3 regions of the Hoeflea sp. CAU 1731 genome follow, and region 3 is predicted to be linked to each of the others. Evidence: predicted binding sites of a transcription regulator. Region 3 holds the regulator's gene; each other region holds the start of a gene.
What was found. Region 3 encodes PhoB, which activates phosphate uptake and scavenging genes when phosphate is short. Its sites were predicted from a motif close to TGTCATNNANCTGTCAT; they were not measured.
Positions count from the first base shown of each region.

Region 1: olsB (l-ornithine N(alpha)-acyltransferase) is a predicted target of PhoB. The motif match lies at 2,483-2,499, and genes of this name have one in related genera.
Region 2: AAFN47_RS19975 (NAD-glutamate dehydrogenase) is a predicted target of PhoB. The motif match lies at 3,823-3,839, and genes of this name have one in related genera.

Region 1 covers NZ_JBDQQS010000014.1:96,526-107,161, forward strand. Annotated here, with positions in the region: gene AAFN47_RS20800 (class I SAM-dependent methyltransferase) at 1-34, shown strand, start outside; gene AAFN47_RS20805 (TrmH family RNA methyltransferase) at 31-876, shown strand; gene lspA (signal peptidase II) at 876-1,376, shown strand; gene acuI (acrylyl-CoA reductase (NADPH)) at 1,420-2,424, shown strand; gene olsB (l-ornithine N(alpha)-acyltransferase) at 2,611-3,426, shown strand; gene AAFN47_RS20825 (hypothetical protein) at 3,768-4,115, shown strand; gene AAFN47_RS20830 (amidase) at 4,074-5,453, opposite strand; gene AAFN47_RS20835 (SDR family NAD(P)-dependent oxidoreductase) at 5,465-6,220, opposite strand; gene AAFN47_RS20840 (SDR family NAD(P)-dependent oxidoreductase) at 6,231-7,001, opposite strand; gene AAFN47_RS20845 (polysaccharide deacetylase family protein) at 6,998-7,819, opposite strand; gene AAFN47_RS20850 (ABC transporter permease) at 7,831-8,619, opposite strand; gene AAFN47_RS20855 (ABC transporter permease) at 8,616-9,467, opposite strand; gene AAFN47_RS20860 (ABC transporter ATP-binding protein) at 9,471-10,532, opposite strand; gene AAFN47_RS20865 (ABC transporter substrate-binding protein) at 10,566-10,636, opposite strand, start outside.
Region 2 covers NZ_JBDQQS010000013.1:69,590-80,225, reverse strand. Annotated here, with positions in the region: gene AAFN47_RS19975 (NAD-glutamate dehydrogenase) at 1-3,777, opposite strand, end outside; gene AAFN47_RS19970 (peroxidase-related enzyme) at 3,916-4,485, shown strand; gene AAFN47_RS19965 (hypothetical protein) at 4,506-4,757, shown strand; gene pdxY (pyridoxal kinase PdxY) at 4,754-5,641, shown strand; gene AAFN47_RS19955 (carbonic anhydrase) at 5,668-6,327, shown strand; gene AAFN47_RS19950 (lytic murein transglycosylase) at 6,346-7,173, opposite strand; gene AAFN47_RS19945 (aspartate-semialdehyde dehydrogenase) at 7,407-8,441, opposite strand; gene AAFN47_RS19940 (phosphatase PAP2 family protein) at 8,792-9,547, opposite strand; gene leuB (3-isopropylmalate dehydrogenase) at 9,605-10,636, opposite strand, start outside.
Region 3 covers NZ_JBDQQS010000005.1:141,833-152,468, forward strand. Annotated here, with positions in the region: gene pstA (phosphate ABC transporter permease PstA) at 1-50, shown strand, start outside; gene pstB (phosphate ABC transporter ATP-binding protein PstB) at 102-920, shown strand; gene phoU (phosphate signaling complex protein PhoU) at 943-1,680, shown strand; gene phoB (phosphate regulon transcriptional regulator PhoB) at 1,721-2,404, shown strand; gene AAFN47_RS10285 (GcrA family cell cycle regulator) at 2,835-3,353, opposite strand; gene AAFN47_RS10290 (aspartate aminotransferase family protein) at 3,766-4,953, shown strand; gene argF (ornithine carbamoyltransferase) at 5,014-5,940, shown strand; gene AAFN47_RS10300 (Hsp33 family molecular chaperone) at 5,937-6,932, shown strand; gene AAFN47_RS10305 (DUF3095 domain-containing protein) at 7,064-8,206, shown strand; gene AAFN47_RS10310 (fasciclin domain-containing protein) at 8,266-8,751, opposite strand; gene AAFN47_RS10315 (efflux RND transporter periplasmic adaptor subunit) at 9,008-10,372, shown strand; gene AAFN47_RS10320 (efflux RND transporter permease subunit) at 10,369-10,636, shown strand, end outside.

The DNA of each region.
Region 1 (10,636 bases), on a different contig from region 3:
GACGTCCCTCTTCAGTCGCTGGGTTCCCGCATGAGCGGCTCCGGAGAACCTCTCGGCCGCGTGGGGCAGGTTAAGGAGGTCTCGAGCCTCGCGAACCCAATCATCAAGGATATCCGCGCACTCAGCCAGAAAAAGAACCGGGACAGGTCGAACCTGTTTCTGGCCGAGGGCCTGAAGCTTGTCATCGACGGGCTGGAGCTCGGCTGGACAATCCAGACACTGATCTACTCCAAGGCGGCGAAAGACAAGCCGGCCGTGGAGCGCGTGGCGGCGCGCACTGTCGCCTCCGGCGCGCTGGTTCTGGAGGTGAGCGAAAAGGTGCTTTCCGCCATCACCCGCCGCGACAATCCGCAAATGGTCTGCGCCGTCTTCGAGCAACGCTACGCGCCGCTGGAAAGCCTGCGGCCCACGGACAACGAGACCTGGATCGCGCTCGACCGCATACGCGATCCCGGCAATCTCGGCACGATCATCCGCACCGCCGACGCCGCAGGCGTGAGCGGCGTCATACTCGTTGGAGAAACCACCGATCCCTTTTCTCTGGAAACGATCCGCGCGACGATGGGATCGGTCTTCGCGGTTCCCGTCGCCCGGTGCGGCGTGGAGGCGTTTTTGAAATGGAGATCGAAAAATCCGCTGCTGCTGGTTGGAACCCACCTCGCCGGCGCCATTGATTATCGCGCGGTGGACTATAGAGTTAAGCCGACTCTCATCCTGATGGGAAACGAACAGGCGGGGCTGCCCGACGAACTTTCCGAGGCGTGCGACCATCTGGTAAGGATACCACAGGCCGGCCGGGCCGATTCGCTGAACCTGGCCGTCGCCACCGGCGTCATGATATTCGAGGCGAGACGCCACATGTTGAAGGTCGACTGATGAAAGCGGTCCGTTCAGTTTTTTCCAAGCAGCGCCACGCCATGGCCCTGATCGCCGCGCTTGTCGCCCTCGACCAGATCGTCAAATGGCTGGTCGAGCGCGCCCTTCCCATGCATGAAAAGGTGGACCTGCTGCCGTTCCTGGCGCTGTTTCGAACCCACAATGAGGGCATCGCCTTCTCGCTCTTGAGCGGACTGGGCGAAAACTGGCTGATCGTGATCACTCTGGTCATCATCGCCATTGTGGGGATCATCTGGGCCAGGTCTTCGCCGACGCGGTGGCTGAGCCAGGTCGGCTTCGCTTTCGTGATCGCAGGCGCGATCGGCAATCTGATCGACCGCGCCATGTTTGGCTATGTGGTCGATTACGTGCTGTTCTACGTCAATACGTGGTCGTTCGCCGTCTTCAACCTCGCCGACGCGTGCATCACGGTCGGCGCCGTGGCCATTATCATCGACGAAGTGTTCGGAAAGTGGCTTTATCCCGCGGAAGCCCTCTGAACCTACGGACACACTTCACACAAGCAATGGGAGGCAATTTGCCATGACCGACGTCCCGACAGGCCCGTTCCGGGCCATTCTGGTTTCGCGCGACGAGAACAAGAACCAGTCGGTCGACACGACCGAACTCACGCTTGACGATTTGATGGAGGGCGACGTCGTCGTCCGGGTGGACGCGACCACCGTCAACTACAAGGACGGGCTGGCGATCACCGGGATATCTCCGGTCGTGCGCCGTTGGCCGATGGTTCCGGGCGTCGACTGCGCGGGCACGATTGTGAGCTCCGAGCACGCCGGCTTCAAGTCCGGGGATGCGGTTGTCCTCAACGGGTGGGGCGTTGGCGAAACGCATCTCGGCGCCTATGCGCAATATATGCGGGTGAGCGGCGACTGGCTGATCAAAAGACCGGACGCGTTCAGCGCGATGGACGCCATGGCGATTGGCACGGCGGGCTATACGGCCATGCTTTCGGTCATGGCGCTGGAACGGTATGGACTTACGCCGAAAAGCGGACCGATCGTCGTGTCGGGCGCCAATGGCGGCGTCGGAACGGTAGCGATTTCGCTTCTCTCTGGCCTCGGCTACAGGGTCATCGCATCCACAGGCCGTCCACAGGAAGCCGATTTCCTGAAAGATCTCGGCGCCGACGAAATCATCGAGCGCAGCGAATTGTCGGAGCCCGGCCGTCCGCTCGGCAAGGAACGCTGGGCCGGAGGCGTGGATGTGGCGGGATCGCATACGCTCGCCAACATGCTGGCCATGACCAGCTACGGCGGGGCGATCGCGGCCTGCGGCCTGGCCCAGGGAATGGATTTGCCGACCACCGTCGCTCCCTTCATCCTGCGCGGCGTAAGCCTGCTGGGCGTTGATTCGGTAATGGCCGCAAAGCCCTTGCGCGAGGAAGCCTGGCGCCGGCTGGCGCAGGAGCTCGACATCAAAAAACTGCATTCCCTATCGCAAACGATCGGTTTTGAGGATATTGTACCCACGGCCCATGCCATTATTGCAGGGGAAATCCGGGGGCGCGTTGTCGTGGATATGGGCTGAACGGTGGGACAAACCGAATATTCATCATGCGCAGTTGCTCCCGGACATCGAATTACGGTGTCACCGCGTTGTCGTACTATTCTGATTAATGGGCCTAATTCGAACCGACGGGAATGAATTGCGATGGCGACAAATGTGCGCGAAACGCCAGCAACGAACCGCTCTGCTCCGGGACCGGCGCTTAAAATGACGGAAGCCCACGGATCGGTGTTCGGCCGTATCGGCAATCTGGAAACGCGCCTCGCATTAACGCCTTCCGAAATCGACGCGGCGCAGGCGGTGCGCTACGAGGTTTTCGCCAGGGAGATGGGTGCAACGCTCACGCCCGAATCGGTCCGGCGCGGACGCGACATCGACATCTATGACGAATATTGCGACCACCTTCTCGTGCTCGATCGCAGCATGCCGGGCGACAGCGAAGAGCAAATCGTGGGCACATACCGGATTCTCCGGCAGGATGTGGCCCGCGCCAACACCGGTTTCTATTCGACCTCGGAATTCGCCGTCAGCGACATGCTGGCCAGGCATCCCGAAAAGCGCTTCATGGAGCTCGGCCGGTCCTGCGTGCTTCCGCAGTACCGCACCCGCCGCACCGTCGAACTGCTGTGGCAGGGCAACTGGGCCTATGCGCTCGAACACGGCATGGACGTGATGTTCGGCTGCGCCTCCATTCCCGGTGTGCGGCCGGAGGCCATGGCGCTTCCCTTGTCGTTCCTCTTCCACAACTGCCTGGCGGCCGGGGAATGGTCGGTGAGCGCCCGTCCCGAACTCTTCCAGAATATGGACCTGATGCCGAAAGAAGCCGTCGACACGCGCAGCGCCGTCAACGCCCTGCCGCCCCTGCTCAAGGGCTATCTGAGGCTCGGCGCGGTGATCGGCGACGGCGCCGTGGTGGACTACGCCTTCGGCACGACCGACGTAATGGTGATTCTGCCGATATCCCGGATCAGCGACCGCTATCTGAACTATTACAAGGCGGACGCAAGCCGCTTCGCATCCTAACCCTATTTTCTTTTAACTTATTGGTTTTAAAACATAATCACAGTACCCGGCTTTGTTTCGGGAATCCGGCGTTTCCAGCACTCGAAGCCTGCCTGGACCCACTGACTCAATCTGGCCTTGTTTCGGGAATCGCACCTTTGAAGGTGAATCTGGCTTCGTTTCGGGAATTCGGCGCCGCGCCGGCATGCACGGATATCTTGCTTCAGCCTTGAAGCGCAGCTCTGTTCCAGTGACCTATCATAGCATAAAACGGCCGGAAATGCAGCATGAAAGTTCTGCCTATGTTCCGACAATGGAACCCAATCACAGGCCAGCCGGTTCGATATCGCGGGAGACAATACATGAAGACGCTGGAACAGCAGGCATGGATCGACGCGCCGGTCGGCCACGTCTACGCCGCGCTATCCACGGCGAAGGGGGTCAGGGACAGGCGGGTCGCAATTAAAAGCATCCGGGCACCCGACGACGGCACCGCAGCGGCGGACTGGATGACGAGAATTCCCGCGCAAACAATCCTCGACTTCCGGCACTCCGGATGGGCTGATGACGCCGCCTACGCCGCATTCTGCAACCGGGCCTGGGGCGCTTGTCCTGGCGAATCTCAAATCGGTATGCGAACAAAGTTGACGGCCCGAGGACCGCTGGCGTCAGGCGATAATACCAGCCACCTGGCGCGCGCCGTCAAGTAAATCCAGATCACGGTACCACTGTCCGGTGAACTGCAGTCCTACTGGCAGTCCCGACATCGTATTGCCGCACGGAATTGTAATCGCCGGATGACCAGTCAGGTTTTGCGGGAATGTGAACGGATACCAGGCGCCGCGAATGGCGCCGCAATTCACACCATCGATTGTGATGTCGCCCGTGGGATCGACATCGATCGGCAAGGGCGGCGCCGTGAGCGTCGGCGATGCGATCAGGTCGAAATTCTCAAAAACGGACTGGATTTCGTGAAACAAGCGTGTGCGGTCTGAAATCGCGTTGGAAAGTTCGATCGCGGAATAGCCTTTGCCGAGTTCAATCGTATCCACCAGCGACTTCGCAACCCTGTCTTCATGGCCTTCGATGAGCGGGCCCGTCCGCGCGGCCAGACCGACGCGCAGGATCGCGAGGAAAACCGGCTCGTAGGACTTGAAGTCGACCTCGACCGGTTCGACGATGGCGCCGACGTCGGCGATCCGTTCCATCGCAGCCTGGGTGAGACGCGCCGTTTCGCGCTCGACGCGCGCGCCGCCTTCGGCGATCCAGGCGATACGCAACCCTTTCAAAGGGCGCCGTTCGGTGGGGTACAGCGCCGCCGATGCCTGTCCATAGGGGTCGCGCAGATCCGGACCCTGCAGGCACGAGAAAACCAACTCGATATCCTCGACGGTGCGCGCCAGGGGCCCGACATAGGAATTGGCGCCGAAGAGGTCAGGCAATTGCAGGTGCGGAAGGGTTCCAAGAGAAGCTTTGAAACCGACAACGCCGCAGCACGCTGCGGGAATGCGGCTTGAACCGCCACCGTCGGTGCCGAGCGTGAACGGGCCCATGCCTGTAGCCACAGCGACGGCGGACCCGGAACTCGAGGCGCCCGGCGTGACCTTCGGATCGATCGGATTCAGCGTGCGGCCGAACAACGGCGAGGTGGCCGACTGGACATGTCCGAATTCCGGCGTGGTTGTCTTGCCGACAAGAATGGCGCCGGCGGCCTTTGCGCGCGAAACCGTCACCGCATCCGTATCCGGTACGTGGTTCTCGAACAGCAGCGAACCCATTGTCGTGCGGATACCCGCGGTATTGAGCAGGTCCTTGGCCGAATAGGGAACGCCATGCAGCGGGGGAAGATCGTCGCCGCGCATCACCGCGTCTTCCGCGTCGCGCGCAGCACTCCGGGCCTGCGTCTCCGTCACCGTAATGAACGCGTTGAGATCCGCCCTCTTTTCGATGCGGTCCAGGACCGCATCGACCAGCTCCACCGGAGAAACGACTCGGCTGCGAACCGCCTGCGCCATTTCAACGGCAGTCATATCGGCAAGATCGGACATCGTTTTCTCCCTTAAATCATCCAGCGTCCACCGTCGATCAGCAAAGTCTGACCGGTGATGAACCGAGCTTCCTCGCTCGCAAGGAAAGCCACCGTTGCAGCCACGTCGTCCGGCTCTCCTGCAAACCCCGCCGGCGTGTTGCTGATAATCCGTTCGATGACTTCGGCGGGAACACTGTCATGCGCGCGTGTCCGAATGGCGCCCGGGGCGACAGCATTTACTGTCACCGAAAAAGACGCGAGCTCCCGGGCCAGCGCGCGCGTGAACCCGACCACGCCCATCTTGGCGGAAGCGTAGTCGACCAGACCGGCGTCGCCGGCGAAAGCCGCGTCGCTCGACATATTGACGATACGGCCGCCGCGTTCCCGCATCGCCGGAGCGACGAGGCGCGACATCCGCATGGCGCTGAGAAGAGAAACCTCCAGCACGAAGCGCCAGACAGCCTCGTCGGATTCATGAAACGGCGCGCTGCGTTCGCGTCCGCTCTGACCGACGTTGTTGATCAGAATGTCCACCGGACCATGAATATCGACGGTTCGATTGTGAAAGGCGAAACTCGTCTCGTGTTCCGTGCAATCGCCATCGACGGCCAGAAGCCGGGATCCGTATTCTTCTGCAAGCGCGGCCCTGGCGTCGCCTGCGTTGATGTCCAGCACCGCCACCCGGGCACCTTCGCCGAGAAATCGTCGCGCAATTGCCAGACCGATGCCCGCGCCGCCGCCGGTGACGACCACGGTCTTGTCGGAGAAACGGCGCGTTCCGGTCATTGCAGCAGCCTCAATGGAATGTCCGCCCGCCGTCGATCGCAAGAATGACGCCGGTCACGTATGAGGATTCAGGGCTGGACAGCCAAGCGACGCCTGCCGCGATTTCGTCCGGTTCCGCAATACGTGCGAGTGCATAGCGCGCGCGGATGGACTGGAGTTCCTTCTCGCCTTCCTCGCCGCCCGGTATCCCCGATCGAAACAACGGCGTATCCACAGCACCCGGACAGACGACATTGACACGAATGCCGTTGCCGGACAGTTCAAGCGCCAGCGCCTTGGAGAACATCTGGAGACCGGCTTTGGAGGCGGAATAGGCGCTGCGGTTCTCAATAGGCCGTAGCCCCGCGCCCGATGACAAATTGACGATCGTTCCGCCGCCAGCCTGCCTGAGATGGGCGATGGCGGCGCGGCACACCTTCATCGGGCCGGTCAGATTGACGGCGATGAGCCGCTCCCACGCGGCGTCTTCCATCGTTTCGACGCCGGCCTGCAGGTCGACGCCCGCGGCATTGACGACTCCGTCGAGCCCGCCGAACGTCTCGGCGGCCTTCTCAACTGCGGCGTTGAGAGCGACGGTATCGGTCACATCGACATGAATCGGCAGGAGTCTTTCACCAGCTTTCGACGCAATCGCCTCAAGCGCTGCGGCGTTGTTGTCCAGGCAGGCGACGCTCGCGCCTCCTGACAGGAACCTGATGATCGTCGCCCATCCAATGCCATTGGCGCCGCCGGTCACCATAAACTTTCGCCCGGTAAAATCGAGGCTCGCCTCCGGTTTCACACCGAAGCCCCTGTGAGCCGCGGACGCATGTCCTCGACCATTTCGTCACACCGGCCGATCCAGACGTCGCCGCGCTCGAGCGCATGTTCGATCAACGCCTGCAGTACGCCGATGCGCGACGGCTGGCCGATAATCTGCGGATGCATGCCGACCATCATCATCCGCTTTTCGGCATAGAGCACATCGAATTCCAACTTCCAGGCCTCGAGGAGCGCCGAAGGCGCCTGCATCGTGCGGCCCGGCAGAACGATGGAGTACTGAAAGAACGGCGCATCGTCGAGCACCCAGCGGAACGGCAACTCCACGATATTCGTCGGCTTGTTCCCGACGGTGTGAAGATAGGGCGAATCGTCGTCGAAAAAGTTGGAGGAGTAGGCAAAGCCGTGCTCGACGAGAAGCGGCATGGTGATCTTGCTGATTTCTGCGGCCGGCGAACGCCAGCCTTTCGGGGACGAACCGGTCACCCGTCTTATCGATTCGATGCCCTTCTCCATTTCCTCGCGCTCTTCGTCATCAGACAGGCTGAGAATCCAGCGGTGCGTATAGCTGTGATGGGCAATCTCGTGACCGCCCTCGAGAATGCGCTCCATGAGTTTGGGACGCTGGTCGATCACCAGGCCTGGTATGAAGAATGTGGTCTTCAGGTCATAGTGCGCGAGAAGCCTGAGGATCCGGTCTGCGCCCACTTTCCAGCCGTAAGCGCCCTGCGACATCAGGACCGGGCGCTCCGCATAGCTTGCGTCTCGCGCCGTCCACATGGTTTCCGCGTCAAGATCGAAGGTAAAAAAGAGGGGGAACCCCTTGCTCGTAAGATGCATGGCTTGGTCCTTCAAACGAAACGGTGAAAGCCCGTCCACCGTTCCGCCAACAGCAGAACAACGAGCGTGGCGACGATAAGAAGCGTCGAAACGGCGGCGACGCCGGGTGTGACGCCCATCTCCACCGAGGTAAAAATCAGAATCGGCAATGTCGTCTGGCGCGCGCCGGCGAGAAAAATCGTCACCGGCACATTCTCCATCGAAACGACGAATGAAAAGAGCGCGCCAGCGACGAGACCGGGCTTGATCAGGGGCAGGGTAACCAGACGGAAGGCCGTAAAGCTTCCGGCGCCCAACACCCGGGCGGCCTCCTCCATCGCCACATCCATGCCGGAAAGGCTGGCAAGCGCCGAACGGACGATATAGGGCACCGTAATGACAACGTGCGCGATGATGAGGGTGATAAAGCCGCCGCGCAGGCCCACCAGCGAGAAATACTGCAGCATAGCCACGCCGATGACCACGGCCGGAATGGCGAGCGGCGCCATCAGAAACGACGCCAGGGCTTCGGAGCCCGGCACCATCCGCCTGGCGATTGCATAGGAGGCGGCGACGCCCAGTACCAACGACACACAGGTTGCGCTGACGGCCAGGATGAGACTGATTTTGATGGCGTTGAGATAGGTGCTGTCCGTCAGCACTTCCCGAAACCAGTCCAGCGTCCAGCCTTGCGGCGGAATGGTGAGATAGGAAGTTTCGCTGAATGAGGCGAGCACGACGACGATCACCGGCAGCTGCAGGAAGAAGACCACCAGAAGCGCAAAGGAGGAAACGATAAAGCCCGGTTTCTGATCTGTCATGCCAGCCCGGCCCACCGTTTTGTCATCCGGCTTGAAAGCCAGATGATCAGCACTGTCGCGAATGCGAGCGAGAAGGACAGGGCTGCGCCGCTCGGCCAGTCGAGAAGCTGCATGTATTCATCGTAGATCAGCGTCGCCATTACCTGATAGACTGGCCCGCCCAGCATGCGCGGCGTGACGAGCGCGCTGATCGTCAGAACGAACACGAGGATGGATCCGGAAATGATGCCTGGCGCCGTCAGCGGAAGGGTGATTGCCCGGAATATATGAAAACGGCTCGAACCGAGAGTGGCGGCGGCGGCTTCGACGTCGCGGGGAACGTTCTGTAGCGAAGCGACGAGCATCAGCACCATGAACGGCAAATAGATGTGGGTCAGTCCGATCAGCATGCCGGTGAGATTGAAGATGAGCTTCAACGGGCGCTCGATCAGTCCGATATCGATCAGAAGATTGTTGATCAGTCCGCGATTGCTCAACAGAACGATCCAGCCAAATGAGCGGACGACCAGATTGAGCATCAGCGGAAATATGACCAGCATCACAAGTGGAAGACGCCAGCGCGGATTGCCGCGCACGATGAGATAGGCGACCGGATAACCGAGCAGAAGGCATAGCCCTGTCACCGAAATACCCAGCCAGGCGGTGCGGACAACGACTTCGCGATAGTAATCGTCGGTAAGGATGTTGAGATAATTCCGGATCGTCCAGCCATCCGTGATGATGCCGTGACCGGGACTGTATTCCCGGAAACTCGTCGGCACGAGCATGATCAGCGGTATGGCGAAGGAGGCGACGAGCACCAGGGCGAGCGGCGCCAGAAGCAACAGACCTGAGCGCAGATTAACCACCAGTCACCCCTCGCGCGGAAGAACGATCATGTCGTCCGGCCTGATATCGAGACCGACAGTGTCTCCGGGTTCGAAGTTCATCGCCGACGCGGCCGACGGCGCTTCGACGACCAGCTCCGATCCGTTTGAAAGACGCACGACATACTGTATCTGCGCGCCGGAAAACGAACGCAACGCGATCGTGGCGGCGATCGCGTCGGAGGACATGTTTCCCTTGGCCAGGAGCGAAACCGCCTCCTGGCGGATGAAGACATCGACAGATTGGCCGTTCGCCGCATCCAGCGAGGACGGCTTCAGCACAACCCCGTCGGAAATCTCGACCGATTGGCCCTTCACCACGCCCGAGAGCTGGTTGGGCTTGCCAATGAAACTCGCGACAAAGGCGGTTCTTGGCCTGCGGTACACCTCTTCCGGGGTGTTGTATTGCTGGATTATTCCATCATGCATCACGCAGACGCGGTCGGACAACGAAAGGGCCTCCGTCTGATCATGCGTGACGAACAGTGTGGTGATCGTCAGGTCTCGCTGCAACCGCTTGAGTTCGATCTGCATCTCGTCGCGCAACTTGGCGTCCAGGTTGCTGAGAGGCTCGTCGAACAGCAACAAACTGGGACGCGGGGCAATCGCCCGCGCCATCGCCACCCGCTGCTGCTGCCCGCCTGAAAGCTGTCGCGGATAGCGTTCGGCGTAGCCGTCGAGCCGTACAAGCGCCAGCGCTTCCTTGACCCTCGATTCGAGTTCCGAGCCGCGCTCCTTCTTACGACGCAGCCCGAAGGCGACATTCTCGAACACGGTCATGTGCGGAAAGAGCGCATAGGACTGGAAGACGAGACCGATGTTGCGCTTGTTGGGCGGCAGGGCCGTTACGTCGCGCCCGCCAATCCGTATGGAGCCGCCGGTCGGTGTAATCAGTCCGGCGACCATTCGAAGGATCGTCGTCTTGCCACAGCCGGAGGGTCCGAGAAGGGAAACGAACTCCCCCTCCCCGATCGTCAGGTTGACATCCCGAACCGCCTGATGGCCGTCATAGGTCTTGGCAAGGCGCTGAAGAGACAGATCGCTCATGTGCAAATCCCGGGACGATCAATGCACGCAGCGTCAGCGCAACACTTCGCGCTGCCAGCGCCGCGTCCATTCCGGCAGCACCTCGGACATTTTCTGCGGATCGA
Region 2 (10,636 bases), on a different contig from region 3:
CAGCGGTTTTCCTGCGGTTACGCGTTCGGCAAGATCAAGATCGTCGGGAAGGGTTTCGACCTGTCTGTCCAGATGTCCGGCGCTCTCAAGGTCATTCATGAGCTGCGACATGTCTCCGGTCAGTTCGGCGCTGTCCTGCTCGACGATGGAGATTGCGAGCGTCTGCAGATAATTGTTGCGCAACACAAGCTCGGCGACCTGTTCTGTCATTGCGGTCAACAGTTTGTCGCGCTTGGCGCGATCCAGCCGCCCCTCGCGCATTGCCTTGGCCAACGCGATCTTTATGTTGACCTCGACGTCGGACGAATTGACGCCTGCCGAATTGTCGATCGCGTCGGAATTGCACCGTCCGCCCTTCAGGCTATAGGCGATGCGACCACGCTGCGTTACACCGAGATTGGCGCCTTCGCCAATCACCCTGGCTCCGACCTGACTGGCATTGACGCGGATGCCGTCATTGCCACGATCGCCGACCTCGGCGTCGGATTCCCCGTCTTCCTTGATATACGTTCCGATACCGCCGAACCACATCAGGTCGATTTCCATTTTCAGGATCGCTCGCAGCACTTCCTGCGGCGCGGCCGTCGTCTTTGTCAGACCGATCGCGGCTGCGGCCTCGTCCGTCAGCTTTATCGACTTCTGCAAACGGGACACGATCATGCCGCCCTTTGACAGCTTCGACTGGTCGTAGTCCTGCCAGCTCGATCGACCAAGATCGAACACGCGTTTGCGTTCCTTGAACGATGACGAACAAACCGGATCCGGGTCGATGAAGATGTCACGGTGGTCGAAGGCGGCCACCAGCCTGATCTTCGGCGACAGCAGCATGCCATTGCCAAAGACGTCGCCCGACATGTCTCCGACGCCAGCGACCGTAAATTCCGTCGTCTGGACATCGATGTTCATTTCCCGGAAATGTCGCTTGACCGCCTCCCAGGCGCCACGGGCGGTAATGCCCATCTTCTTGTGATCGTAACCCGCCGATCCGCCAGAGGCGAAGGCGTCGTCCAGCCAGAAATCATGGGCCTGGCTGATAGCGTTGGCCGTGTCCGAGAATGTCGCTGTGCCCTTGTCGGCCGCGACCACGAAATAGGGGTCGTCGCCATCGATGCAACGCGTTTCCTCAGGATGCGTCACCTTGCCGTCAATAATATTGTCGGTAATGTCGAGCAGCGAGGAAATGAAGGTCTTGTAGGCTTCGCGCCCCGCCTTGAAGACATCGTCCCGCGATCCGCCAGTGGGCAATTCCTTGGGATAGAATCCTCCCTTGGAACCGACGGGCACGATGACTGCGTTCTTAACTTGTTGCGCCTTGACGAGACCCAGAACCTCGGTCCGGTAGTCCTGCGCCCGATCCGACCAGCGCAGACCGCCGCGCGCGATTGGCCCGAAGCGCAAATGGACGCCTTCCACTTCTGCGCCGTAAACGAAGATTTCGCGATAGGGGGCTGGCGCCGGCATTCCGTCGATCGCTCGCGGATCCAGCTTCAAAGATAAAATAGCCGGCGAAGTGTTATCGCCGCCCTGATAGTAATTGGTGCGAAGGGTCGCCGATATCAGATTGACGTATTGCCGCAATATCCGGTCGTCATCCTGGCTTGGCACCCTGACCAGCGCTTCATCGATCCGAAGCCGGATCTCTTCGGTAATCTTGTGCATCTTGTCTTCAGGCGATGTCAGAGCAAATCGACGTTCAAACAGTTCGAGGATGTCACAGGCGATGTCGTGGTACCGATTGAGGGCTTCCGAGATGTAACCTTGAGAATAGGTAACTCCGATTTGCCGGAGGTAGCGGGCATAGGTCCGCATTACCTTCACTTCCCGGACGGACATGCCGCAATTGACAACCAGGCGATTGAAGCCGTCATTGTCCACCTCGCCTGACCAAACCGCCAAAAATGCGTCTTCCAGTTTCCTCGCGATTCGCGGCAGGTCGATGGCCTGCCCATCCTTGTGGACCAGCTCCATGTTGTGCAGCACGACGGTGCGCACCGCTCCTACATCCTCGCCGACCGAAAGTTCGAAGGTCTGTTCGCTGATGACGTTGAAACCGAGATTTTCAAGCATAGGAACACGTCGGGACAGCTCCACCGGCTCATCGAGATGGAAAATCTTCAGACCGAGATGATCGCTTGTTTCGCTGGCGCGCTGGTAGAAATCGAGGCCTATTTCGTTATCCGGCAAACAGTCGAGAAAGCTCTGCAGGTCCTCCACCGCCTCTTCGGGAGTGAAATACTCGCGATAGGCGTCCGATGTGTGCAATGCGAGACCGTCGGGACCGGCCAACGCCAGAAAACGGTCTTCCCAGCGCGTCACGATCATGCGCACATTCTCTTCCAGTACCTCCTGCGGAACGCGAGGAGTCTTGCCACCGGCGCGGCCGAATATGAAATGCACGCGAACGACCGACCCTTCGGGGAAGGCTGGATAGAACGCCGACAGGTGCGCGTCGAAGGCGTCCTTCAGATAGGCTGCGATGTGAACACGCGCATCGGAATCGTATTGATCACGCGGCACATAGAGAATAACCGAAACAAAGCGATCGAAGCGGTCGATGCGCGGTAGCACGCGAACGCGAGGCCGGTCGTTCAGCTCCAGCACCTGCTCGCAGAACCCCGCCAGCATCGGCACGTCTATCTGGAACAGCTCGTCTCGCGGATAGCTTTCAAGCACGTTCAGCAGGGCCTTTCCGGAATGACCCTCTGGATCAAAGCCGAAACTGGAGATGACTTCATTGACCTTGGATCGAAGCAGCGGAATGCGCGTTACGGATCGCGTATAGGCGCTCGAGGTGAACAGGCCGACAATCCGCAATTCGCCGACGACCTGGCCTTTCTCGTCGTAGCGCTTGACCCCAACGTAATCCATGTAAGCGCGCCGATGCACGAGCGAACGGACATTGGCCTTGGTGACGATCAGCATGTCGGAGCCTTGCATAAATGCAAGTAATTCCGGCGTTGTGCTGACGTGGTCGGTGCCCCTCCGCAAAACCCTGACATCCGGGTCTGAAAGTATACCGATCCCTTCTTCGGCGGCACGCTCGATCGTCGCCTCACTGCCGTAGCCGCTGTAGACATATTCGCGCATGCCAAGGAAGGTGAAATTGTCGTCCCGCAACCACTCCAGAAAGGCGAGATTTTCTTTCTTCAGGTCCGGGTCGTGGCTGGTTTTACTGGTCTCCAGCGACGTTATCACGGAATCGATCCTGGTGAGCATGGCGCGCCAGTCGGTGTTCGCGCGGTGCACCTGATCCAGCACCGATTTCAGCGCATCGCCGAGCTCTTCCCTCGCCGCATCAGACAGCGGATGCAGGTGAATCTGGATGACGCTGACCTTTTCCAACGCGCCCTGGTCGATCGCGCTGAACAGTCGAGTCTGTTCGATCGCGCCGTCTTTCGTCCGACCGATGAGTACGATCGGATGGGCGGCAAGTCGCAGATCGCGATGCGACGCAGATATTTCGCCCATCACCGAATCATAGAGAAACGGCATGTTGCGGTCGATAATCGTCACCACTGTCAGCGGCGCGCCGCCAATCTCGACGTCGCTGATGTGCTCGACAACCACCCGGGCCTTGACGCCATCCCAGGCCTGGAGATTTCGCCAGGCGTCGATCGCAGCCGCAGCCAGAGCCTCGGGGCGGAAGGCGATAACGTCATCGGCGCTGACCATGCCGAAGAGGATTGACGGATCGAGGTAGGCTTCGTCCTGCTTCCTCAGAATGCCCGCGATTTTTTCGATCTGCCTATCGCGCCTGGGATGGCTGCGTACGCCCATTTCCGTCTCCCCACTCTTGCGATTTCTTCGCCATTTTTCAATATTTGTCATGATGGTATCAGAACTGTGACGGCTGGCGACTCCTTTTTGGAACCAAGCCCGAACGCAACGAAATGAGCAGCCGAGAGGATAATCAACATGAGAAAAGAACATGCAACAGCACTCGACCTGCCACCGGCTGAAGAGCTTAGCGACGAAACAAAAGCCTATTTCGATAAATGCACCGAAAAGCTCGGCCTCATACCCAATGTCCTGCTTGCCTATGCGTTTGACGAAGCCAAATTGCGAGCGTTCACTGACTTTTACAACGATCTCATGCTCGGGAAATCCGGTCTCACCAAGCTTGAGCGCGAAATGATCGCGGTCGCCGTTTCATCGACCAACCACTGCTATTATTGTCTTACGGCCCACGGAGCAGCAGTCCGGAGCCTGTCAGGCGATCCGGTCCTGGGCGAACAGATGGTGATGAACTATCGGGCGGCCGATCTCGATCCACGACAGAAGGCAATGCTCGATTTCGCAGTCAAGCTGACGCAATCACCCGATCGCATTGAGGAACAAGATCGCGCCGATCTTCGCAGCGCCGGCTTTTCGGAAAGGGATATCTGGGATATTGCAGCGACTGCGTCATTCTTCAATATGTCGAACCGCATGGCCGCAGCGACGGACATGCGGCCGAATGACGAGTATCACGCGATGGCTCGCTAGAACTGACAAGGGAAGCCTCAATGGCTGACAAGGGCGATTTTTCGAAGAAGGCGCGGCGCGACCTCGACAAGCTTCGAGACGAAGGCGGTCTGCTCAATGCGCCGAAGCTCGAATCGAAGACAAAATCAGTCCGAGGCCATTTCACTGCGTCGGACGCGGATCAGACGGATCCGATCGAAGTCTGGGGCACGCGGATTGGCCGCTGGCTTGCAGTCGTGGTATTTATCGCTCTCGCGATCTGGCTTTTCAATTTCTTCGGGCAGAACGGATGACAATTAACGCAGACAGGCTGCACGCCGACCGGCCAGCAGTGCTGGTCATTTCCAGCCATGTGGTGCGTGGTTCCGTCGGTAATCGGGCGGCGGTTTTCGCCCTCGAGTCACTCGGCCACGCAGTTTGGGCGCTGCCGACTGTCGTGCTTCCCTGGCATCCTGGCCATTCTCCGTCTACACGTTCTATGCTGCCTGTTTCGGATTTTTCAGCAATCGTCGATGATCTGTGCCGCGCGCCCTGGCTGGGTGAAATCGGCGCCGTCCTGTCCGGCTATCTCGGACATCACGACCAGGCGGCCGGCGTCGCCCGCCTGGTTTTGGAGATACGCAAACTCAATCCTGACGCGCTCTATCTCTGCGATCCGGTCATCGGCGACCGGGGCGGTCTGTACGTTTCCAATGACATCGCCTGCGCCATTCGCGACACGTTGCTGCCGATTGCCTCGATCGCGACGCCAAACCGGTTCGAACTCGGCTGGCTCACGGATTTTGAAATCACCAGCAACAATGACATCGTCACCGCCGCCGCGACGCTCGGACCCGAACGGGTTCTGACCACGTCGGCAATTCCCATGATGGCCGGCAGCATCGGCAATCTTCTGCTTCGCGACGACCGCGCGTGGCTTGCGGAACACCGCGAGATTCCCAACCCTCCGAATGGGCTTGGCGATCTTCTTTCGGCGGCTTTTCTGTCGCGTATCCTTGATGGCGAAGCTGATGAAAAAGCATTACAAAACGCGACGGCGACGGTTTTCGAGATACTGGCGCGCACCGTCAAGCGCGGCGCCGATGAACTTACCCTTGAAAAAGACGTTTCCAGCCTTGTGAGGCCTTTCGCAATGGTGCATATGCGCCGCGTCATGACCCCCCAGGCGGCAAGCTGACATCCAGGAAAGTGATCACGCAAATAATGACACAAACGGACGCCGCGCAGACTTTTCCAGACAAGCTTCTGGACGGATACCAGCGTTTCATGCAGGGGCGCTATGCTGACGAACGTGATTGCTATCGCGAACTCGCTGAAGCCGGTCAGAAGCCGCATACGCTGATTGTCGCCTGTTGCGATTCACGTGCGGCTCCAGAAACCGTTTTCAATGCTGGTCCGGGCGAACTGTTCGTGGTGCGCAACGTCGCCAACCTTGTTCCTCCCTATGCGCCGGATGGCGAGTATCATTCAACATCTGCTGCGCTGGAGTTTGCCGTACAGTCGCTTCGTATTCGCGATATCGTCGTCATGGGACACGGCCGTTGCGGCGGCATTTCGGCAGCTCTCGATCCGGGCCCGAAACCTCTGTCGCCCGGCGACTTCATCGGTCGCTGGATGGGGTTGCTCAAGCCGGTAGCCGCCGAGTTGCAGAACAGCTCGTTGTTGACTTCGGCGGAGCGTCAGACAGCCCTGGAGCGCATTTCCATTCGGCACTCCATAGAAAATCTGCGCAGTTTTCCCTGCATCAGCATACTGGAAGAGCAGAAGAAGCTCCGCATCCACGGTGCCTGGTTCGATATTTCGACCGGTGAACTCTGGGTCATGGACTGGAAAACGGGCGATTTCATTCGCCCGGATCACTGACGCCAAAGACCGCTTGAATCAGCTGTCTATCCGCTGGGCGATAATGGCGATCGCCTGTTGATACACGCTTGCCGCATTCCAGGCCTGGATCGCCCGGAAATTGGTCTGGCCCGGCTGATACCCGCCGCCTCGACGCCAGCCATGAGCCTTTAGATAGTTGGCGGTTGAGGCAAGCGCATCCGTTCTTGAGCGAACCAGATCACGCCGACCATTCCTGTCTCCGTCCACCGCATATCGAAGATAGTTCGACGGTAAAAACTGCGTGTGCCCAAGTTCGCCATGCGCGGCGCCGCGCATTTGCGACCTGCTGAGTTCGCGCCGCTCTACAAGCGACATCAACGCATAGAGCTCATTGGTGAAGAATTGCGATCGGCGGCAATCATATGCAAGCGTCGCAACGGCGGAAACCGTGTCTTCGTTGCCCATATATCCACCAAAGCCGGTCTCCATGCCCCAAATGGCAAGCAGGACCCCCGGGGGGACTCCGTATTTTCGCTCGAGGCTGTTGAACAAGCTCTGGTTCTGCTGCTTCAGACGCCGCCCCTTTGCAACGATTGCATTGGCGCCGCGCTTCGCCATGAACTGATCCAGCGAGAGTTTGAAACTCGATTGACTGCGATCCAGGCGTATTGTCTTTGTGCGGTAGCTGACCTTGCCGAGCGTCTCGTTGATCGTTCTCTGGCTGAAGCCTTTGGCTGCGGCTTCCCGTTTGGTCTGCTCGACCCAGGTGCTAAATCCGGCGGCGTTGTTGCCGCATTTGGCGGCGAGGGACTGTTGAGCGCCTCCGGTTCCGATCATTGCGGCAAGGCCAATTGCCATTGCGGCCTTTTCGATACGGCGATTCATGACCAAGCCCCTTTCCATTTGTCTTGTCGAATGGATCTCTACCGAAACTGTGTAAACAACAGGTATCTGTAGCAACTGAGTTCCAATTCAATCCGTATGATACTACGGAGAATCAAGTCAAACGGATAGGATATTGTTGCCCAAACAATATTTGGACTGTTCCAGATCGGCAACAAATAGATTTTTGGCAAGACGGACCGGTTTATAAACCCGATCCGTCCAATCCGGCGTCATCAGGCGGCCTGGTTCTTTGCGGTGACAAGTCCCCGCGCCACGAGCAATTCCGCAATCTGAATGGTGTTCAGCGCCGCTCCCTTGCGCAAATTGTCCGAAACGACCCACATGTTGAGACCGTTTTCGACTGTAGCGTCTTCGCGGATGCGGGAGATGAACGTCGCGTCTTCGCCTGCGCATTCATACGGAGTCACGTAACCGCCATCCTCTCGCTTGTCGACAACCAGGCAACCCGGCGCGTCACGAAGAATATCACGGGCTTCGTCCGCCGAAATTTCGTTCTCGAACTCGATATTGACCGCTTCGGCGTGTCCGATGAAGACGGGAACACGCACTGCGGTGCAAGTAATCTTGATCTTGGGATCAAGCATCTTCTTGGTCTCAGCCAGCACCTTCCACTCCTCCTTGGTGTAGCCGTCCTCCATGAAGACATCGATATGCGGAATAACATTGAAGGCGATGCGCTTTGTGAACTTCTTGTTTTCTATCGGATCCGCGACAAAAACAGCCCGGGTCTGATTGAACAGTTCATCCATGGCGTCCTTGCCGCCGCCGGAAACGGACTGGTAGGTGGCGACGACCACACGCCGTATCTTCGCAGCGTCGTGAAGCGGCTTCAGAGCAACGACCAACTGCGCCGTGGAACAATTCGGATTGGCGATGATGTTACGCTTGGTAAAACCTTCGACAGCGTCCGGATTGACTTCCGGAACAACCAGCGGCACATCGGCGTGGTAGCGCCAGGCCGAGGAATTGTCGATCACCACGCAACCCTGGGCGCCGATTTTCGGGGACCACTTTTCCGAAACCTTGCCGCCCGCCGACATCAGGCAGAAGTCAGTCCCGGAAAAATCGTAGGTTTCGAGGTTCCTGACCTTCAACGTGCGATCTCCAAAGGACACGTCCTTGCCTACGGAGCGGCTGGAGGCCAGCGGTACAACTTCATCAGCCGGAAAATTGCGTTCCGCCAGAATATCGAGCATTTCCCGGCCCACATTTCCGGTGGCGCCAGCGACTGCTATCTTGAATCCCATTTTGGTTTCTCCTGTCTCTCTTCCCGTTCCGGCCCGGAATGCAGGCCTTCGCCTCCCCGGCTGGACCGGGAAGAGAACGGACAAGCCAGAGACGTCAGATCTTGACGGTCGTTTTCTTGGTTGCCGTTTTGGTGGAAAGGCGCGCGCGGATGCAAAGTGCCGACGCCCTTTCGGCGCGGAACAGACCGTTTCTCAAGCTGCGGTCAGAAATGTGCATGTTGCGACTCCGTTCGGTTGCGCTTGTACAGTGGTTTTGCAAGGAGTCAACCGATCTCGCGCTGCGGCCTGAAAAGATAATAATCCTTGCGCAAGACCGGCCATCCCTTGTCATCGGTCGCAAAAATACCGCCTTAACGGGCGAATACGAGCGCCTGGAAGTATGCATACCACGCGCCGAGGGCCACGCCGGCGATGACGTCGCTCGGATAATGGACGCCGACAAGCACACGACTGAAGGCGAGCCATACCCCGAGGACAAGAGCCGGCAGTCTCAACGCCGGAAAGAAAATCGCAATGCCAGTAAACAGCGCGCCAGCGGTCGTCGAGTGTCCGGAAGGAAAACTCGCAAAGGCCGCGTCCAATGAGAATGGCCGGAACTCAAAGGCGTCGACCCGATCACAAAGAATGGGGCGACCGCGTCCGATTGCATATTTCAGGGACGAGGCCAGAAGGCCGGAAACACCGACGGACAGAAAGATGTAGCTTGAAACCGCCATCATTTTTGCAAACAGCAGACGCGTTCGGGACTGCAGCCAACCCCAGTCGAGGCAATAGCAACCGAGCATGAAGACTCCGGACGGCACGAGAATCCATCCGGACTTGCCGATGTCGGTGAAGGCGCGGGCAAGGTCTTTCAACGACTGAGGCCAGTCGGCCCGGTAGCTGCCAATCGGGTCGTCAAGCACGACCATCGTCAAAACCACAACCATGGCGACGACGAACATGTACCGCCATCCGAGGATGTTCACATCGAGTTTGGCGTTGTTGTCGAAGCGCCGTTTCAGGAAGTCACGGTTGGCGATGATGTTGCTTCTGATCCGGGAAAGAAATCCGGTATCTGAATAAACGCCGTTTTGCGCAATACGTCTGAGCGATAGAACGCTCATAAAAAATTATCCAATTCTGAAGCCGGCTCGCAATACTGAGCCGGCTCGTTTGCTGTTTCAGGTAGACAGGGTTCGAAATTCCTTGACGATTTCATCACCCATCTGTCCGGTTGAAACGGTCGTCACGTCGCCTGATGCGATGTCGCTCGTACGAATTCCCCTGTCGAGCACATTCGCAATTGCGGCTTCAAGTCGATCCGCTTCCGTGACCATATCGAAGGAATATTTCAAACACATGGCAAATGACGCAATCATTGCGATCGGATTCGCCATGCCCTTGCCGGCGATATCCGGAGCCGAGCCGTGTACCGGCTCATACAGCGCCTTGCGCTTGCCGGTCTTTTCGTCTGGCGCGCCGAGCGACGCCGAGGGCAACATGCCGAGCGACCCGGTCAACATCGCCGCCACATCGGACAGCATGTCTCCGAACAGATTGTCCGTTACGATCACATCGAACTGTTTGGGCCAGCGCACCAGTTGCATGCCGCCGGCGTCGGCGAGCATGTGGTCGAGCTCGACGTCAGAATAGCGTTCCTTGTGCGTGTTGGTTACGACTTCGTTCCACAAAACGCCGGATTTCATGACGTTTCGCTTTTCCATCGACGTGACCTTGTTGCGACGGTTGCGTGCAAGCTCAAAGGCGACTCCGGCAATCCGTTCAATCTCGTAGGTGTCGTAGATCTGGGTGTCTATACCCCGCTTCTGTCCGTTTCCGAGATCAATGATCTCCTTGGGCTCGCCGAAATAAACCCCGCCGGTCAGTTCGCGAACGATCAGAATATCGAGACCTTCCACGACATCAGGCTTGAGCGAGGAGGCCTCGGCCAGCGCCGGATAGCAAATGGCGGGGCGCAGATTGGCGAAGAGCTCCATATCCTTGCGCAGCCGCAAAAGACCGGCTTCAGGCCTTACCTCATAGGGAACGGAATCCCATTTCGGACCGCCAACGGCGCCAAAAAGGACCGCGTCTGCAGCCATCGCCTTGGCCATGTCCTCTTCGGAAATCGCCTTTCCGTGCGCATCGTAGGCCGCTCCACCGACTATGCCTTCCTCGATCTCGAAGCCGGCGTAGAGTTCTTCGTTCATGAA
Region 3 (10,636 bases):
TGAACGGTCTCGCGGTCTTCCTGAGAAGCAGGTTTGAAAGACGCTGGTAAGGACCAAAACGAAAGAAAGATCGGTATATTTGACCGATATGAGGTGTAAGGATGAACATGATGTCTGAAGCTGCTGTTGAGAAGGCTGTAAACAAAAATCTGGATGCGGCCATCCCGGTCAAGATGAAGGCCCGCAAGGTCGGCGTCTTCTACGGGGAGAAACAGGCCCTGTTCGATGTCGATCTGGATGTCAGGGAGAAACAGGTAACGGCGCTCATAGGCCCGTCCGGATGTGGAAAGTCCACCTTTCTCAGGTGTCTCAACAGAATGAACGACACCATTGATATTTGCCGGATCACCGGAGACATCACTCTCGACGGCGCAAATATCTACGATCCGTCCGTCGATGTCGTGGAATTGCGCGCCAGCGTCGGAATGGTGTTTCAGAAGCCAAATCCTTTTCCAAAATCGATCTACGAAAATATCGCTTACGGTCCGCGCATTCACGGCTTGGCGGCAGGCAAGAGCAATATGGACGAGATCGTCGAGTCCAGCCTGCAAAAAGCTGGTCTGTTTGAAGAAGTGAAGGACCGTCTGCATGAGCCCGGAACCGGCCTTTCCGGCGGCCAGCAGCAGCGTCTTTGCATCGCCAGGGCGATCGCCGTCAGTCCCGAGGTGATCCTCATGGACGAACCATGTTCCGCGCTCGATCCGATCGCCACGGCGAAGGTCGAGGAACTGATCGACGAACTGCGGGAAAACTACACGATCGTGATCGTCACACACTCGATGCAGCAGGCGGCGCGCGTCTCGCAACGGACCGCAATGTTCCACCTCGGCAATCTGGTGGAGGAAGGCGCGACGGATCATATGTTCACCAATCCGGACGACCAGCGGACCCAGGATTACATCACCGGTCGTTTCGGCTGACACAACACGGAAGCAAATCATCATGCCCGAAGAATCAAAAGTATCGGCAGCATCCGCGCACACGGTGTCGTCCTATGACGAGGAACTGCAGTATCTTGTCCGGCGCATTTCGGAGATGGGCGGCCTGACAGAGCGTATGGTTGAGGAATCGATCAGGGCGCTTGTCAATTCCGACGCCTCTCTGTCGCAAAAGGTTATTTCGGACGATCTGATCGTCGACGACGCAGAGCGACAGATCGACGAGAAGGCGGTCCTGATAATTGCCCGGCGTCAGCCGATGGCCTCGGATCTGCGCGAGATCATAGGATCGATCCGCATCGCCGCCGACCTTGAACGTGTCGGCGACATGGCCAAGGGCATTGCCAAGCGGGTCATCGCTGTTGAAGGTCTGGCGCAGCCGAAGAAGCTGGTGCGCGGCCTTGAACATCTCTCGGAACTCGCTCTGACCCAGCTCAAGGAAGTGCTTGATGCGTTTTCGAGCCGGTCGCCGGAGGCGGCGTCCGCCGTGCGCGAGCGCGACGAGGAAATCGACGCCATATACACGTCGCTGTTCCGCGAATTGCTGACCTACATGATGGAAGATCCACGAAACATCACGGCCTGTACGCATCTGCTGTTCTGCGCCAAGAACATCGAACGGATCGGCGATCACGTCACCAACATCGCGGAATCGATATACTACATGTCCACCGGGGCACAGCCGGATACCGAGCGTCCGAAGGACGACGAAACGGCGTCCGTTTCGGTAACTGCAAAATAGGCAACACCAGACAAGGCGGCGTCAGGACAAGGGCATGGGCATAGCACCGCAAATTACCGTCGTGGAAGACGAAGAGGCGCTGAGCGTTCTGCTCCGGTACAATCTGGAAGCGGAAGGCTACGACGTGGACACCGTCTTTCGCGGCGACGAGGCCGAACTGAAACTGCAGGAACGATTGCCGGATCTGCTGATCCTCGACTGGATGCTTCCGGGCCTCTCCGGTATCGAACTGTGCCGCCGTCTGCGCGTGCGGCCTGAGACCGAGCGGCTGCCGATCATCATGCTCACGGCGCGCGGCGAGGAAAGCGAGCGCGTGCGCGGGCTTGCGACAGGCGCCGATGATTACGTGGTGAAACCGTTCTCCACGCCGGAACTCATGGCGCGTGTGCGCGCGCTTCTGCGCCGGGCAAAGCCGGAAGCGATTTCCACTCTGCTCAAGAGCGGCGATATCGAGCTGGACCGCGAAACCCATCGCGTCTATCGCAAGGGCCGCGAAATCAAGCTGGGTCCGACCGAGTTTCGCCTGCTCGAGTTTTTCATGGCGTCGCCGACGAGGGTCTTCTCGCGGTCCCAATTGCTGGACGGCGTGTGGGGTCACGACATCTATGTCGACGAACGCACGGTCGACGTCCATGTCGGACGGCTGCGCAAGGCGCTCAACCTCGCCAATATGAAAGACGTCATCCGCACCGTCCGCGGCGCCGGCTACTCGCTGGAAAACTGACCGCCCTTCACTGCAGCCCGTGTGTTTGGCGGCTGCTTTTTTTGGACGTTTGTGTTATAACAGCTTTCCGGTCTTGAGCCTTTGCAACTGGGTCGCGGCTTGGGATTGCCAATAATGGCTTTTCCCGAAACAAAGCCAAGTTGGAGCCAAAACAGCGTTTCCCGAAACGAAGCCAGATTTGCCGTATGGTTCCAGAATCCCGAAACAAAGCCAAATCGAAGCCGAAACTGCCAATTCCCGAAACAAAGCCAGTGTCGGCGAACGGTAGTGATGGACGCCAGATAACTGGTAGAACCGTCTAACTAATTGTAATTACACAGAAAAAAACGCGACCACATAAGCAATCGTCCCACGCTGCGCTTCACGCAGCGTGGGACGAAAGGCGCCAGGATGCTGTGATGGAATTGCGAGCCTGCTTGACCTTGACCGGTCAGCTCTTCGACCGGCGGCGATCAGCGGCTGGCTGGAAGGCCAGCTTGGAATGATAGGAGCAGTACGGGCCTGATTCCTCGCAGTCGCTGCCGCAGAAATAGAAGCCCTCCTGCAGCGGATCGCCGATCGGCCATTTGCAGGTCCGCTCGGTCAGTTCCGTCAGCACCAGTCTCTTGGATATCGGAACGACAACGTCCTCGACAGGCCTCGTATCCAGATTGGTCACGGCGTCTGCGATGATATCCGCTTTGAGAGCGGTCGCCCCGCTGGTGCGCATGACCGGGCGCGGACTGGCTGCGCGCGCCGTAAACGAACTGCGGGACGCCGTCGTCGTTCTCTTATTCCGGGAGGCTGACGATCCGCCGGACTTTGCCCGCCCGGGCAGATTCAGCCGATGCACTTTTCCGATCACAGCGTTGCGGCTGATGCCGCCAAGCTGGGCCGCAATCTGACTGGCGCTCAGGCCGTCGCCCCATAGTTGTTTCAGTTTTTCGACGCGTTCGTCAGTCCAGCTCATGCTTCACGCCCCTCGTTCATTGTATTGGGCGGCGGAATCCTCCATCATGCGCCGGTATTGCTCCGGCGCCGGAATCCGAGACTTCAGTGAATAGTTCAGGTCCGCCGCATGCAGTCCAAATTCGCCTTCCTAAGGTAGTGGGCGCGGGACTCGGTGACAAGAGTCCGGCGAATCAAGACGATTCCTTTTTCAAGTTTTCCCCAACTTGAAGTCAATAGTGGAATTTGACCTGCCTGATTGCGGCGCGCCGCACGCGTTCGTCATCGAAGTTGTTGATTGATGGCGCACCGTCCGGTATAGAAGCGGGAAAGCTGCCGTGGGGCAGCTTTTGTTTTTGGTCGGTACAGTAAATCCGTCAATATCAAAGCCGTTCAGCTAATTTGCGGTGACAGGCGGCAAGGAGTAGGTTGCGATGTCCCAGACTGCATCGCTGTTTGATACATACAAGCGCATTCCCGTTCGCTTTGAGAAAGGCGAGGGCGTGTGGCTTTACGCCGAGGATGGATCGAAATATCTCGATTTTGCCGCGGGCATCGCCGTGAACTCGCTTGGCCATTCCCATCCGCATCTCGTTTCAGCCTTGAAAGACCAGGCCGACAAGCTGTGGCACCTTTCCAATATATACGATATTCCCGGTCAGACGCGTCTTGGCGACCGTCTTGTCGAAGCGACCTTCGCCGACAAGGTGTTCTTCACCAACTCCGGCGCCGAGGCGCTGGAATGCTCCATCAAGACCGCGCGGCGCTATCACTACGAAAACGGCGACGCTGGTCGATACAAGATCATCACCTTCGAAGGCGCCTTTCATGGACGCACGCTGGCGACGATCGCCGCCGGCGGCCAGGAAAAATATCTCGAAGGTTTCGGACCGAAAGCGGAAGGCTTCATTCAGGCGCCATTCGCCGATCTCGACGCGGTGAAGGCGGCGGTTGACGATGAAACGGCCGCTCTGCTCGTCGAACCGATCCAGGGCGAAGGCGGCATCCGCGTCGCTCCGGAGCAATGGCTGCGCGATCTGCGCGCGCTGTGCGACGAGCATGGCGTTCTGCTGGTTCTCGACGAGGTCCAGTGCGGCGTTGGCCGCACCGGCAAACTCTTCGCCTATGAATGGTCCGGCATCACACCGGACATCGTCGCCATCGCCAAGGGCATTGGCGGCGGGTTTCCAGTCGGCGCATGCCTTGCCACGGCGGAGGCCGCCAAGGGCATGGTCGCCGGAACCCACGGCACGACATTCGGCGGCAATCCGCTTGCGATGGCCGTCGGCAACGCCGTGCTCGACGTCATTCTGGAAGAGGGCTTCCTACAGCATGTCGTCGACGTCGGCCTTGTCTTTTCGCAAGGTCTGGCCGCGATCGCCGACGAGTTTCCGGACGTCATCGAAGAAATCCGTGGCCGCGGTCTTATGCTGGGGCTGAAAGCCGGGATTCCGAACGGCGAATTGCTGACTGCAATCCGTGACGAACACATGCTCGCGGTTCCGGCCGGAGAAAACGTCATCCGCCTTCTGCCGCCGCTGACCACCACGGTCGAAGAGGCGCGCGAAGGACTGTCACGCCTGGAGGCGGCGGCTCGCAAATTGTCGACGGCCGCGGGCTGACATAGTCTAAGGTTACGAGGGACGTTTCCTCGACATGCAACACACGAAATGGAACCCGACATGGCCTTGAATGGCGAGTTTCGTCATTTCCTAGATCTTTCCGCTGTGGCGTCCGGCGATTTGCGGGCGATCATTGATCATGCCCACACGCGCAAGGCCGATACGCTGAAGGGAACAGCGGACAAGCCTCTCGAAGGCAAGATCCTGGCGATGATCTTCGAAAAGCCGTCGACGCGCACGCGCGTGTCCTTCGATGTCGGCATGCGTCAACTCGGCGGAGAACCGCTTCTTCTTTCCGGACGCGAAATGCAACTCGGTCGCGCGGAATCGATCGCCGATACGGCGCGCGTCCTGTCGCGCTACGTCGATGCGATCATGATCCGCACAACCAGTCACGATCGGCTTCTTGAACTTGCCGAATACGCCACAGTGCCGGTGATCAACGGTCTGACCGACGACACGCATCCCTGCCAGATCATGGCCGATGTCATGACCTTCGAGCAGCATCGCGGCAATATCCGGGGAAAGACGCTGTCCTGGGTCGGAGACGGCAACAATGTGCTGCATTCCTTGGTCGAAGGGTCGGCGCGCTTCGGCTATACGATGAAAGTCGGCGTTCCTTCTGGGTCCGAGCCGGAAGCCCGTTACATTGAATGGGCGCGCGCCAACGGCGGAACGATTGACCTGACAGCGGATCCTGAAAAGGCGGTGCAGGGATCCGATTGCGTAATAACCGATACCTGGGTCTCCATGGGGCAGGAACATCGCGCCCGCGGCCACAATGTCTTCCAGCCCTATCAGGTCAATGAGGCGCTGATGGAAAAGGCCGGCGATGACGCCTTGTTCATGCATTGCCTGCCGGCCCATCGCGGCGAAGAGGTGACTGACGGCGTGATCGACGGCCCTAATTCCGTGGTTTTCGACGAAGCGGAGAACCGTCTTCACGCCCAAAAGGCGATCCTTGCCTGGTGTTTCGGTCGGGTATGAGCGATCAATCCCCACAGCTGGGCGAAATCGGCCATGCCGGCGACGACATGGTGGTGCCCTTCCAGGCCGAGGGGCTCGACGTGCGCGGTCGGGCCGTGCAGATCGGCCCGTTGCTCAACACCATTCTTGACCGGCACGACTATCCTGAACCGGTGGCGCGGCTTCTGGCCGAAACGGTCACGTTGACCGTATTGCTCGGCACATCCCTGAAATTCGAAGGCAAACTGATTGTGCAAACCCAGGGCGACGGCCCGGTCGATATGCTGGTTGCGGATTTCACGACGCCCGACAGCATGCGGGCCTATGCCCGTTTCGACGAGCAGTTGCTGGCGGAGGCGGTCGCCCGCGGCGCGCTCGAGCCGCAGGATCTTCTCGGCAAGGGCATCCTGGCTTTCACCATAGACCAGGGCAAGAGCATGCAGCGCTACCAGGGCATCGTCGAACTCAACGGCGCCAGCCTCGAAGAAATCGCCAAGGCCTATTTCCGGCAGTCGGAGCAGATCCCGACCGAAGTCCGGCTGGCTGCGGCGCAGCTCTATGCGATGGACGAAGAGGGCGGGCGCACCCATCAATGGCGCGCCGGCGGCGTGGTGGTCCAGTTCCTTCCCGATTCGCCCGAACGCATCCGGACCCAGGACCTTCCGGGCGGCGACGTTCCCGATGAACTCGAAGATGTTTTCGAGACGGAAGAGGACGAGGATTGGCAGGAAGCCCGCGCTCTGATGGAAACAATCGCGGATGACGAACTGGTCGATCCGCAGGTCAGTTCCGAGCGGCTGCTATACCGGTTGTTTCATGAACGCGGGGTGCGTGTCTTCGACCCGATGCCGGTCCGCGACAACTGTTCATGCTCGCGCGAACGCATCAAATCCGTCCTTGAAGGATTTGAGGCGGAAGAGATTGCCGAAAGCATTGAGGACGGCAAGATAACCGTCAAATGTGAATTCTGCTCCAAGAGCTACGAATTCGATCCGAACGAAGTCGGCGGCTGAAGCGAAGCGGGTTCCTGTCGCGAAGAGCCGCGATCATTGTTCTCCGGGTGATCCGGGAACACGATATCCTGCGTAGAAACTCACACAGTCAGGTTGTAAACCGAGGGTGATCGAAACCGGAGAACGTCGACGTGGAAGACGACTGGTACAAATCAGTGGCGGTCATCGAGGATTTCGTGAATGTGACGGATCAGTCCCGGTTCGTCGGTTTGCCCGACGACTGGCATGTCGGTGTTTCCGATATCGTCAATTCAACCGAAGAGATCGCAAAAGGACGCTACAAGGCTGTGAACCTGGCGGGGGCGGCCACGATCAGCGCCGTTTCGAACGCATTGAACGGCGATCTCAGGCTTTTCATTTTTGGCGGCGATGGAGCGCGTTTCGCGGTTCCCGCCCGTCATAGTCAGAAAGCCGCCGAGGCTCTGTCGCGTGTTGCATCTTGGGCGAAACAGGAACTGCAGCTGGATTTGCGCGTCGGAATGATCAGTGTCGAGGCTGTCCGGAAGGCGGGTCTTGATGTGCGGGTAGCGTTCTGGAAAGCCTCTAGCAATGTCCAGTATGCGTCTTTCATGGGAGGCGGGCTGGAATGGGCGGAAGAACAGCTTAAAAATGGTTCTCTGCAAATTGCGCCAACCGCCGCGGAAGATAGACCGGATCTCACCGGCCTCTCCTGTCAGTGGGGTCCCGTCGAGGCTCAAGGGATGATTCTGTCTTTGATCGTCAAACCGGCGCGAGGCGTCTCGCAAGCCCGTTTTGCAGAGGTGGCGTCACGCGTCATCGACATACTTGAGGGCGGCGAACGTCTTAACCCTGTGCCGCCTGATGGTCCGCGCGTAAGGTGGCCCGGCAATGTCCTCGACCTTCAGTCGCGCGTTGCCGGCATGGGAAAGTCCAGGTCTTTGTGGATGATCCGGGTGTATCTCAACGCAGCCTTTGCCTGGACTGTGTTCCGGCTGGGGCTGAGAGTGGGAGGGTTTCGCCCCGCGCGATACAGACGTGAAATCGCGGAAAATTCGGATTACCGGAAATTCGACGATTCGCTGATGATGACCATCGATTCCTCTGCTGAAGTCATCGAAAAAGCGCGCGGAGTGCTTGATATGGAAGTCGGGAAGGGCGTGGTCAGATACGGCATGCACACCCAGGACGAGGCGCTCATTACCTGCGTTGCGCCGTCCGTTCACACCTCAAATCACATGCATTTCATAGATGGAGCGAAAGGCGGGTACGCTGAGGCGGCGAAGCAGCTCGCGCAATCAAAAACGTTGGATTGAATCGAGGGGAAGAATGAATTGTGGGGGCCGATAGGCGTCAGCCCCCACGCACTAAGATCTTATTCAGGCAGAACGACGGAGTCGATGACATGGATGACGCCATTGTCGGCTTCCACGTCAGCGGTGACGACCATCGCTTCGTCCACCTTAACTCCATTGGTCGCATCGATGGAGAGCTTCGAGCCCTGCACCGTATCGACTTCCATGGCCTTTCCGGCGATATCGCCCGACATGACCTTGCCAGGAATGACGTGATAGGTCAGGACGGCAACGAGCTTGTCCTTGTTTTCCGGTTTCAGCAGATCTTCAACCGTGCCAGCCGGCAGCTTTGCAAAGGCGTCGTCTGTCGGGGCGAAAACTGTAAACGGACCTTCGCCTTTCAGGGTATCGACGAGACCCGCTGCCTGAACCGCAGCGACAAGCGTGTTGAATTGACCAGCGCCAACCGCCGTGTCGACAATGTCCGCGGCTTTGGCGGCAATCGACGTAAAGGCAAGCGGTACGATTGCGGTGGCGGCGATGATGGTGTTACGCAGATTCAGCATAGTTAACTCCAGGGGGTTGGTTGACATACGCTGCTTAGTACGGAGGACGACGCCGGATTGGATCATGAGGTAACGCGGATATCACCGCTTTGTGAAAGACGGCGCGTTTGGCTGTTCGCTCGACAGATCGGCGAGAGGCGTTACAGAATGATACAATTTTGATTTTGCAGTCGTTTTGTGAGTGCAATACTGTCGGGGAGCGGAATTGGTCCGCCCGGGCCGCCCCCAGGTGAGCACGTAGCCAGACAACGAGCCAATGCTGAAATCGCTGGAAGAGCAGGCGGAGAAGTCGCCTACCATCAAGGGTGCATCAGATCCTGCAGCGCCGAGGCGTAGCAATGGCCTGCGCGTCATCGTGCAGATCGTCCTCATGATCGTAGTGCTCGCCGGCTCGTTCGTGCTGATGAACCGGATTATCGGTTCGCGTCCCGAGCCGGTGGTTCGCACGCCGCGTCCTGCGGTCTACGCTGTCGAGACTGTAACAGCTGTAGCAGCCGACAATCAGCCCGTCCTGCATCTCTACGGCGAAGTCCAGGCGTCGCGGTCCGTCGAACTCCGGCCGCTCGTCGGCGGCGAGATCGTGACGGTCAATCCGCGATTGCGCGCCGGCTTTCATGTCGATCAGGACGCTGTGCTGATCGAGATTGATTCATTCAGCTACAGCGGCGCGCTCGCCGAAGCGCGGGCCAACCTCGCCAAGGCCAAGGCTGCTCTCACCGAAACGGAAGCGAACATCCCGGCCGAACGAGAGCAACTCGAGGAAGCCCAGATTCAGCTTGACCTTGCCCGCAGCGATCTTGCCCGCGCCGAATCCCTCGTCAAGAACGAGACGATGACGCAGAAGCAGGTCGAGGAGCGTAGGCTCGTCGTTTCCCAGCGCGAGCAGGCGACAAGCCAGCGGCGCAACAATCTGGTCATTCTGGAGGCGCAGCGGATCCAGCAACTCGCCAATGTCGACAGCCTGCAATGGCGCGTCGACGAGGCGGAGCGCAACTTGGAAAACGTCCGCCTGACGGCGCCGTTTCGCGGCGTGGTCAGTTCCGCCAATGCGGAGGCCGGACGCAATGTCAGCGTTTCCGATGTTGTCGCGACAATCTATGACGACGAGAATCTCGAGGTCCGGTTTACCCTTACTGATGCCCAGTATGGCCGGATTGTCGCCGATCGCGATCCGTTGATCGGTCGCAGAATTGAGGTGCGCTGGTCGGTCGGCGAGAATGATTTTCAATATACCGGAACGATCGACCGTATAGCCGCCGAGATCGCCTCGGCGCGCGGCGGCGTGGAAGTCGTCGCCCGTCTCGATCCTGGCGACGGCGTCCGCATGCGACCGGGCGCTTTTGTCGAGATCAACGTTCCCGACCGAACGTATGACGGTTCCTTTCGAATCCCCGAAACTGCGCTCTATGACGGCGTATCCGTTTTCGTCGTGCACGATGGCCGTCTGACGGAGCGCAGCGTCGATGTCGCCGCCTATGACGGAGACGACGTGATCCTTGGAGACGGCGTTGAGGAAGGCGATGTCGTGCTCGTCACCCATTTGACCCAGGCCGATGAAGGCGTCAGGGTGCGGTTGCCCGGAGAGCGCGCCGACGCCAGTGGCGCGGAACCGCGACAATGAGCGAAATGGACCGCCGGGATGAAGGTGGCGGAGGCGGATTGAGCGGTCTTGTGCGCCTGTTCATACGGCATCCGAACGCCGCAAATCTTCTGATGGCGCTGATGATTCTCGCCGGCCTGTTTTCCGTCTTCAAGATCAATACGCAGTTTTTTCCGAGCGTCGACCGGCCCAATATCGATGTTACGGTTGTCTGGTCGGGGGCAAGCGCGGAGGATGTCGAAGCCAATGTGCTCGCGCGCATAGAGCCCGAAGTCCGGTTTATTG